2 regions of the Sporanaerobacter acetigenes DSM 13106 genome follow, and region 2 is predicted to be linked to the other one. Evidence: riboswitches for the same ligand, from Rfam matches in the RefSeq annotation. Region 2 holds a riboswitch; the other holds the start of a gene.
The links. A riboswitch is a leader RNA that binds a small molecule or an ion and turns the genes downstream of it on or off. The one in region 2 is predicted to bind thiamine pyrophosphate.

Region 1 (5,489 bases), on a different contig from region 2:
ATTTGGGTGGGCTAGATAATATAACAGTAATAGCTATGAAAATTGTATGAATTGGGGTGACAAAATGATTGGAAAAGTTTTGGGTGGACGTTATGAAATAATCGAAAAAATTGGCGGCGGAGGAATGGCTGTAGTATATAAGGCTAGATGTAGGCTGCTTAATAGATATGTGGCTGTAAAGGTATTGAGAGAAGAATTTATAAATGATGAAGAGTTCATAAATAAATTTAGGCGAGAATCTCAAGCTGCTGCTAGTTTATCTCATCCTAATATTGTTAGTATCTATGATGTTGGGATGGAAGATGATATTTATTATATTGTCATGGAATATATAGATGGAAAGACATTAAAAGAAGTCATTGATGAAAAAGGAAAATTGACAGCCAAAGAAACAATAGAGTATTCGATTCAAATTGCAGAAGCGCTGGAACATGCACATAGGAATCATATTGTTCATAGAGACATAAAACCTCACAATATTATGGTTACACGGGATGGCAGAATTAAGGTAACTGACTTTGGCATTGCAAGGGCGGCAAACGCAAGTACTATGACTAATACTTCTACTGTGATTGGATCTGTTCATTATTTTTCTCCAGAACAAGCTAGAGGAAGATTTACAGATGAAAAATCAGATATCTATTCTCTTGGAATTGTAATGTATGAAATGATAACTGGAAAGGTTCCATTTGAAGGTGAAAGTCCTATATCAGTAGCATTAAAGCATATACAAGAAGAAATTGTACCACCTACAGAAATTGACAGTAGTGTGCCTAAAAATATTGAATATATAATTATGAAATGTGTTAGAAAAAATCAAAATGAAAGATATCAAAATGCTAGTGAACTCTTAAAAGATTTGAGAAAAGTAAAATACTCTAAAGAAGACATGAATTTTGTAGATAACATAGATACGCTTGATTCAGCTACTAGAATCATACCTATAGTGAAAGATGAGGGAGAAAATGAGGAAATGAAAACTAAACCTAAGAAGAAGAAATCAAACAAAGGTAGCAACAATGGCGGGAAAAGGGTAATTTTTTGGGCTGTATTTCTTGCTTTTTTATTGACAACAGGATTAGCTTTTGGAATTTATAAATTTAAAGATGGGTTTTCATCAAAAGAAATAGAAGTTCCAGATATTGTAGGGTGGGATGTAGATAAGGCTAGAGAAGAAATTGAAGGAATGGGTCTTAAATTTGAAGTAGAAGATACAGTATATAGTAGTGAGTTTGAAGAAAATAAGATTGTTTATCAAAGTAAAGAACCAGGTACAGTTGTTAAGAAAAATTATCCAATTAAAGTGAAGGTAAGTAAAGGTGGAAAATTAGTCAAAGTTCCAAATTTAATAAATAAAGATATCAATGAAGCAAGCTTATTGTTAAAAGAAAGAAGTTTAGATGAAGATGTTGAGTTTAGAAATGATGACAAAATTCCTATAAATATAGTCATAAGCCAAGATCCTGAGCCTTATGAAGAAGTAAAAGAAGGAACTAAAGTGAAATTGGTTGTGAGCCAAGGCCCAGAAAAGAAAATGACTATTATGCCTAAGCTAGTTGGGATGAAAGAAAATGAAGCTAAAAGGGCAATAGTAGCAAATAGATTAGTATTAGGTAAAGCTGACCCCCAATTTAGTGACGAAGTTCCAAAAGGTACAGTTATATGGCAGAGTTATGAAAGTGGAACAGAATTAGAAGAAAATACTGTAGTTGATATATATGTAAGCGATGGACCAGAAAAGAAAAAAGACGAAGAAAAGAGTAATGAAAATCAAAACGAGGAAATACCTATGAATCTTAGTATTAGTCTTCCTCAAGATAGAAGCCAGACAGAAGTTAAGGTATTTAGAATACAAGATGGTGTGACTGAACAGGTATATAATCAAGTACACAATGTGACTGAAGAAAATTTAATTATTCCTGTTAAGGGAAAGCCAAATGCAAAATTTGATGTGTATTTTGATGGTAATTTTTATGATACTTATGGCAAACAATAAAATCAGGAGGAATATATGCTAGAAGGAACTATAGTTAAAGGTATTGGTGGCTTTTATTATGTAAAAACTTTAGATGGTATATATGAATGTAGAGCAAGGGGAGTTTTTAGAGAGAAAAATATTACTCCCCTTGTTGGGGATAAAGTTATAATCAGAGAAAAAACTACAGATAAAACAGGTTATGTAGAGGAAATATTGGAAAGAAAAACACAACTTCATAGGCCACCAGTTTCGAATGTAACTCAAGCTGTAATTGTTATGAGTATAAAAAATCCAAATCCAAATTTATGGTTACTGGACAGGTTTTTGCTATTGGCGGAGAAAGAAAATTTATATATAACAATTGTGTTTAATAAAATTGATTTGGAAGAGGACTTAAAGACCAATATTTTTATTGACACATATGCTAAAGCAGGATATAGAGTAATAACTACAAGTTGCAAAAAATCTATTGGAGTTGAAGAACTGAAGAGTATTCTTAAGGATAATATAACAGTTTTTGCGGGACCTTCAGGTGTGGGAAAGTCTTCTTTGATAAATAAAATTCAGCCAGGATTAGAATTGAAAACTGGTGAAATAAGTGATAAAACTAAAAGAGGTAAACATACTACTAGACATGTAGAACTTATGGAATTAGATATTGGAGGATACATATTAGATACTCCTGGATTTAGTTCTCTAAATATTGATTTTATTCAAAATGTAGAAGATGTGCAGTACTATTTTAAAGAAATTAAAAAATATAGCCATATGTGTAGATTTAATAGTTGTTTACACATAAATGAACCAGAATGTGAAGTAAAAAGGCAAGTAGAAGAAGAAAATATAGGAAAAACTAGATATGAGAATTATTTGAGCTTTGTAGATGAGATAAAAAGTATTAGGAGGTACTGATATGGCAAAAATTTCACCGTCTATTTTATCAGCGGATTTCAGCAATTTAAAAGAAGAAATAGGAAAAGTTGAAGAAGGAGGAGCAGATTTTATTCATCTAGATGTTATGGATGGTATTTTTGTTCCAAACATTACTTTTGGACCACCAGTTATCAAAAAAATTAAAGCTGTCACAGAAGTTCCTTTTGATGTACATTTGATGATCGATAGACCAGAAAGGTATATTGAAGATTTTATAGTAGCTGGTGCAGATATTATCACTGTTCATGCAGAGTCTACTACACATTTACATAGAACTATTCAGTATATAAAAAGTTATGACAAAAAAGTGGGCGTGGCATTGAATCCTTCTACTTCACTTGAAAGTATCGAATATGTTCTTGAGGACATTGATATGGTATTGATAATGACAGTAAATCCAGGTTTTGGTGGACAATCCTTTATACCAGCAATGAAAAGAAAAATACAAAGATTAAGAAAAACAATAGATGACAACAATTTAGATATTAAAATAGAAGTAGATGGAGGAGTTAAATTAGACAACGCAAAGGAAATCATAGATTTAGGTGTGGATATATTAGTTGTTGGTTCAGGAATCTATGGTGCGGAAGATGTTGTTCAACGAACAAAGATGTTTAAGAATATTTAATGTACATTTTTGGCTATTTGTGATACAATTAATTTGAATTTAATTTAATATGTAACACTGGGGGAGCCTTTTGGCTGAGAGGGAACTAAAATTCCGACCCTTGAACCTGAACTAGGTAATACTAGCGGAGGGAAGTGATTTGTCAGTTTGTATACAAACCCATTACCTTACTTCAGGTGATGGGTTTAATTTTTAAATTAATTATATTTATAGGAGGATGAGGAAAATGGAAAAGAAGTGGAATGTAAAAATGCTTGCTGAAGGAGGCATAATGATTGCATTAGCAACATTATTGAGTTATGTCCGAGTATTTAAAATGCCTCAAGGAGGTTCAGTGACAGCAGGGAGTATGATTCCAATTATGATTTTTGCTATGAGATGGGGAGTAGGACCTGGTATACTTGTAGGAAGTTTATATGGAGTGTTGCAATGCATTCTTGATCCACAAGTATATTATCCTATACAGTTTTTTTTAGACTATCCAATTGCTTTTGGATTTTTAGGACTTGCTGGTATTGCTAAATTGGATAATAAGAGTATGCATAAGCAAAGTTATCTTCTAACAATTTTGGGGGTATTATTATCTATAAGTGGTAGATTTGTTTCACATTTACTTTCAGGTGTTATATTTTTTGCTGAATATGCCGGAGAACAAAACCCTTGGGTTTATTCAGCTATATATAATGGAAGTTACTTGTTGCCAGAGTTTATTATTTCTACTATAATACTTATATTACTATGGAAACCTCTAAGTAATATAAAAAAATAAATGGAATTGGAAGGATTTTCATGAAAGGACTTATTGTTTCGAATGGTGAAATTTCAAATCTAAATTTGTTAAAATCTATTGCTAAAAGTGTAGATATGATTGTATGTGCCGATGGAGGTGCAAATCATATTGCTAAAATTGGTTTTATACCAGATTTGGTAGTTGGCGATTTGGATTCTATAAATGATGACACTTTAAATATTATAAATACTGAAAATGTTCCTATCCTGAAATATAGTACTCATAAAGACTATACAGATACGGAATTAGCAATTGAATATTTAATAGATAAAGGAATGGATGAAATTATCTTTATGGGCGTTACTGGCTCAAGAATTGATCATACATTGGCTAATCTATACTTATTAAATAAGCTACTTAAAAGAGATATAAGAGGAATAATAGTTGATGATAAAAACACAATTTATATAACTAATAGTGTTTTAGAATTAAAAAGGAAAGAAGGAACTTTCGTTTCTGTAATTCCTATTAGTTCTAATGGAGCCAAAGTGACTTTAAAAGGGTTTTTGTATGAAACAAATGAAGTTTTATTTGAATTTTCCTCTACTTTGGGTGTCAGCAATCAGATTGTCAAAGAAAAAGGAATTATAGAAGTTTTAAACGGCACTTGCCTCGTTATTGTATCTAAAGATTAAGCCCCTAAAAGGGGCTTTTTTCGTAACAATCTTTTTTGGAACTAACTATTAATCAAAGAATAATATGTAGTATAAGTTATTTATGAGGTGGTGTTTATGAAGAAATTTTGGAAAAGACATTTTCGCAAGTATTCAAATAAAAAAATATTAGGAATAATTTTGGTGCTTATTGGGATCTTAATTATAGCAAAAGTTATTCCAATGAGTTTTTGGTTGTTTTTAATTGGCTTTGTAATAATGATTTTTGGAATATATCTTATAAAATGTGGATAAAAAAAGGCTTCCTTTGCGTGACATTGGAAGCCCTCTTTTTTAAAGTGCTCTAGTAACATTTCCAGATCTAAGGCATCTTGTACAAACATAAATTCTCTTTGGAGAACCATCTACAATAGCTTTAACTCTTCTAACATTAGGAGCCCAAGTTCTGTTGTTTTTCTTATTTGAGAAAGTCACTTGATTTCCATAGACTTTTCCTTTTCCACATATTTCACAATATTTAGCCATATAAAACACCTCCTTAAATGA
Region 2 (5,489 bases):
TAGGAGAAGAAAATCTAGAAAAAATGGCCAGAGCAGCTATATACCATAAGGGTGGAACGGTAGGAAATTTCAAACCATTAATTTATGAGGATGTACTAGAAATATATAAAGCTGCTTTATAAAAAAGGCTTCCATTGAAAACATTTAAAATCAAAGTAGCCTTTTTTGAAACCTATTTAGGAAAGTTTTATATTAAAGAAAACTAGAACTTTCCTATGTGTTATAAGAAATAGTTTTGTATAAAAGATGGAGTGAGTATTGATTCTCACTCCATCTTTTTCCACGGAAGATGTAACTTCTTTGTAACCCAATCATGTGACAAAAATAGTATCCTGTATATAGGATGACAAAACAAGACATGAGGTGACATAGTATGAGAAATTCAAGAGGATATAAAATCGAACAAAGAAGGAGACAGAGGAGAAGAAGAAGATTTTTAACGTTTACGTTTTTAATTGTATTTATCCTATTTATAGGAATAGGTATTGACATAGGAAACAAACTAGTGATGAGATCTGCAGAGGCAGAAGAAGTAGAACTAAAAAAGAAGGAAATAAAAGAGGAAAAGGAAGAATTAAAAATTCCTGCCAAAAGAAAGATAGTATTGAAGGAAGTAAAAAAAGAGGACAAGTCCAAGGATAAGCCTAAAGAAAAAACTGAAGTGAAAGAGCAAACTGCTAAGGAAAATACAAATCAAAACAATATTACTCAAAAGGAAGAAAAAAATCCTAAAGAAGAAAATGAAAAAAAAGAAGATATAGTTGAACAAGCTCCAGTTGAAGAGAAAACTAATAAAAATAAAAAAATAGCTTATTTAACTTTTGATGATGGGCCCTCAAAAAATGTCACTCCTCAGATATTAGATATATTAGATAGATATAATATCAAGGCAACTTTTTTCACCATTGGCTATTTAGCAGAACAGAATCCAGAGTTAGTAAAAAGAGAATATGAAAGTGGACATGCCATTGGAAATCATACTTATTCTCACAATTATAAATATATATATAAAAGTACCGACAATTTCATTGCCGATTTGGACAAGTCTGAAAAGGTTCTAAAAAATATATTGGGAGAAGATTTCAAGACAAATGTCATCAGATTTCCAGGTGGTTCTCATGGAAACAAGAAAAAGCCTTTTGTAAAAGCTGTGGAAGCTAATGGAATTCCATATGTTGATTGGAATGCACTAAATGGAGATGCAGAAGGACACAATATACCAAAGGATAAATTAGTTCAAAGATTTAAAAGTACCGCAAAAGGAAAAGATAAGCTTATAATACTTATGCACGATGCAGGTGCTAAAAAGACTACAGTTGCTGCACTTCCTGAGATTTTAGATTATTTGATAAGTCAAGGGTATGAGTTTAGAATATTTGATGGAAAATAAATTAGTAATATAATAAAATATGATTAAATAAAAATGTATTAGAGGTGATTGTTCATATGATAACAACTACAACACCAAGTGTTGAAGGCAAGAAGATAGTAGAATATAAGGGAATTGTATTTGGAGAAGTGGTTTCTGGTGTCAATTTTTTAAAGGATTTTGCAGCTGGACTTAGCAATTTCTTTGGCGGAAGATCGAATTCTTATGAGGGTGAATTAATAGAAGCTAGAGAAGCGGCTATAAGAGAAATGGAGGACAGGGCTGCCGAAATAGGAGCCAATGCAGTAGTTGGAGTTGATATAGACTATGAAGTATTAGGTCAAGGTGGAGATATGCTCATGGTGACAGCTTCAGGAACAGCGGTAATAGTTGAATAAAATAAAAATCAGACAAGATTTCTTGTCTGATTTTTATTTGTCATAGGAGTATATAATGTCATTATAGTATTTTTTATATTTGATTTTTTCAATATTAAGCTTTAAATCTTCTCCAGTTCCTTGAAATTTAAGGGTTCTAGTATGATTTTCTGATTTCTCTGGTATAGTTTCAACAAGTTCCACTTTTTCTCCATCCATATATAAATATACTTTGCTTAACAATGTGTCTTTATCTGTGGTAATAGTTATATAGGTATTGCCTTCTTTTTCGTATACATTGTTTATCTCAATATCTTGACCAAGAATCTTTATATTTTTAGAAGTATCTTTAATTAGATGAATATTTTCATGTACATCATATTCTCCAGAAAAAGATATAAGTTTTAATTGCAAATTTTTAGTATCTGTTGGTATAGCCTCAAATCTGACATCAAAGTTAATTCCTTTCATATTTGTAGATATTCCAGAGCCTTCCCATGCAATTTCTTTCCCATCAACTATCAATGCCATTTCAATATCATTTGGCATAATTCTATTTTTATTTATATGATCTAAACCTAATTCTATGATATTTTGGATTTGTCCTTTAACTATTGTAGTAGTAGGTGAGGCTATTAAAGATTTCACTTTTATTTGTCTTTGATCTAATTTAATTTTTTTATTTAATGATATTTTTAAGCTTTTTCCTACAGCTTGATTTCTATCTATTTTAAATTTAATGTCTCCATATTCTATATCTCCGTTTTCATGGATGTAGCTTAAATTTACTTTCATAGTTTTCTCAGAGAGTTTAGGAGCTTCATGAGTTGAAATAACCCATTTCATCTCTGTATTGTTTTTATTTGCATCTCCAGAACCACCATAAGTAAATAATTTGTCCTGCATATTAGTTATGCTAATATGTGTATTTGAATCAACATCCATTACATTTTCATCAGGAGAATATAAAGTATAAAACATTACCATAGTGTTATTGTCAAGCATTATGGCATCTAAAGTAAATTTTACACCATTAGAAAAAGTATGAGATTTGTCTATTGTTTGCCCTTTTCCCAATTGATTTAGTTCTTTAAGGGTACCATTCATTACATTTTCATATCCAACCAACTTCTTGCCATAAAAGGCCAATGTGTCCATATTATATCCTAAAAGCAAAACTGCCAATATCAAGGCAGCGACTTTACCTTTAATATTTTTTTTCTTTTTATTTGGGGTACTTTCTAAAGCAGAACGTAGTGTTGATTCTATATCTATAGGTATTTCCAAACTATCTATTTCTTTTTTACCTTCATACAAAAGTTTTTCAACCTCATTCAATCGAATCACCTCCAATGGATTCTCTCAAATTTTCTATTCCAATGCTAATTCTTGATTTGACAGTTCCTATAGGAATTTTAAGTATTTCAGATATAGTTTTATAATCTAAATCAAGAAAATATTTAAGCTTTATTGCCTCTTGTTGTTTTTCACTTAATTTAGAGAGATGTTTTTCTAATACTATTTGATTTTCAGATTTGTCATAGGTTTCATATTGGGCTTCGGTTTTTATTTCATCTAAAGGGATTAGTTTGTTATCTTTTTTTAATTTGTTTTTACATAAATTGACCAGTATGGTTTTACTCCAACTATAGAAGGCTTCTTCTTTTTTTAGTTTTGACATGTTTTCATACAGTATGACAATCATGTCTTGCATAGCATCTAATGCATCATCTTTGTTTTTCATATAAACATAAGCTAATTTATAATAATCGGCTTCATGTGCCATAACAAGCTGCAACAGGGCTTCTTTATTCCCTTTTTTTGCTTTTTTAATTAACAATTCTGTTTCCATTTTCTCACCTGCCTATATATAAGAGTATTATATCCTACAAAATGTTCATTTTATATTTAAAAAATAAATATAGTTGCAATATTGTTAAAATGTATTTTACATATTAATCGTTAAGTGATATGATGAAGATATAAATAAAAATTGAATAATCAATCAAGGGGTGCTTATATTGATAGGCTGAGATTGGAATGTTATTCCTGACCCTATGAACCTGATTTGGGTAATTCCAACGGAGGGATATGTTTTTTTATGCTTATTTTGAATAAAAACTGTATGTATCTGTTGGCGTACAGTTTTTTTATTTTTTGAAAGGAGAGTTGAAGATGGAAGTATATAGGATAATTGATGCAAATATAAACAGGGTTTCAGAAGGAATTAGAGTCATAGAAGACATAGAAAGATTTGTATTTGAAAATAGAGAAATTTCCAAAGAACTTAGAGATATTCGTCATTTGGTCAGGAAAAGTTTTAAAAATTCTGAACTTTTAAGAAATAGAAGTTCAAATACAGACATAGGATTTCAAATATCTCAAAAGAGTACATTGGACGAAAAGAATGATATTGAAACTTTACTTATATCAAATTTCAAAAGAGCAGAAGAAGGAATTAGAAGTATTGAAGAATGTTTGAAAATTTTAGGGCATTATGAAGAATCAAAGATATATGAACAAATTAGATTTAGAGTATATGGTTTGGAAAAACGTATTTTTTCTAGTACATTGCCTGATACATGCATCTATGGTATCACAGGAGAAAAATTTTCAAAAGGAAGGACCAATATTGAAGTAGTAAGAGAAATGATTGAATCAGGCATAAAGATTATTCAATATAGAGAAAAGGACAAATCAAAAAAAGAGAAATATGAAGAGTGCAAAATTATACGAGAAATGACAAAAAAAGCAAATGTTACTTTTGTTGTAAATGATGATATGGATATAGCTATGCTAGTTCAAGCTGATGGCATACATGTGGGGCAGGATGATATACCTATTGAAGAAATAAAGAAGATTGCTCCAAATATGATTGTAGGTGTTTCAACTCACAACAAAGAACAAGCTATAGAAGCAGTGGAAAAAGGCGCAGACTATATAGGAGTTGGACCAATATTTGATACTTCTACAAAGGAAAATGTAGAGAAATCGGAAGGACTTAAGTATTTAAAATGGGTTTCAGAAAACATAAATATTCCCTATGTAGCTATTGGAGGAATAAAAAAAGAAAACATATTAGATGCAAAAATTCATGGAGGAAAGTGCTTTGCAATGATATCAGAGTTAGTTGGTTCTTTAAATATGAATGAAATAGTTTTATCTATAAAAAAAATATTGAATGAGGGGGAATTTTAAATGAATTATACAACACAAATGGATGCTGCAAAAAAAGGTATCATCACAGAAGAAATGAAGATAGTAGCTAAAAAAGAGAATATGGATGTCGAGCTTTTGAGAAAAGGCATAGCTAGAGGCAAAATAGTTATACCAGCCAATAAAAATCACAAATCTTTAAATCCAGAAGGAATAGGAGAGGGTCTTAAGACTAAAATAAATGTCAATTTGGGTATTTCCAGGGATTGTCCAAATGTAGATAAGGAACTTGAAAAGGTAAAAGTAGCAATTGATATGAATGCAGAAGCTATAATGGACTTGAGTTCCTTTGGAAAGACTGAAGAGTTTAGAAGAAGATTGATTGATTTTTCTCCAGCTATTATAGGTACTGTGCCTGTATATGATGCAGTTGGATTTTATGACAAGGAACTAAAAGATATAACATCTAAAGAGTTTTTAGATGTAGCTAGAAAACATGCTGAAGATGGGGTGGATTTTGTCACAGTTCATGCAGGCATAAATAGAAAAACTGCTGAAGTTTTCAAGGAAAACAAAAGAGTCACAAA

Region 1: linked by a shared signal. The riboswitch ahead of thiT (energy-coupled thiamine transporter ThiT) and the one ahead of thiE (thiamine phosphate synthase) in region 2 are both predicted to bind thiamine pyrophosphate.

Annotation. Positions count from the first base shown of each region.
Region 1 is NZ_FQXR01000008.1:62,449-67,937, forward strand. Features, by position in the region: gene BUA21_RS09190 (Stp1/IreP family PP2C-type Ser/Thr phosphatase) at 1-50, shown strand, start outside; gene pknB (Stk1 family PASTA domain-containing Ser/Thr kinase) at 65-1,996, shown strand; gene rsgA (ribosome small subunit-dependent GTPase A) at 2,012-2,890, shown strand; gene rpe (ribulose-phosphate 3-epimerase) at 2,892-3,539, shown strand; TPP riboswitch at 3,589-3,689, shown strand; gene thiT (energy-coupled thiamine transporter ThiT) at 3,766-4,308, shown strand; gene BUA21_RS09215 (thiamine diphosphokinase) at 4,329-4,964, shown strand; gene rpmB (50S ribosomal protein L28) at 5,277-5,468, opposite strand.
Region 2 is NZ_FQXR01000005.1:105,868-111,356, forward strand. Features, by position in the region: gene BUA21_RS06075 (iron-containing alcohol dehydrogenase) at 1-122, shown strand, start outside; gene BUA21_RS06080 (polysaccharide deacetylase family protein) at 374-1,390, shown strand; gene BUA21_RS06085 (putative heavy metal-binding protein) at 1,447-1,767, shown strand; gene BUA21_RS06090 (DUF4179 domain-containing protein) at 1,801-3,084, opposite strand; gene BUA21_RS06095 (RNA polymerase sigma factor) at 3,077-3,598, opposite strand; TPP riboswitch at 3,745-3,855, shown strand; gene thiE (thiamine phosphate synthase) at 3,922-4,944, shown strand; gene thiC (phosphomethylpyrimidine synthase ThiC) at 4,945-5,489, shown strand, end outside.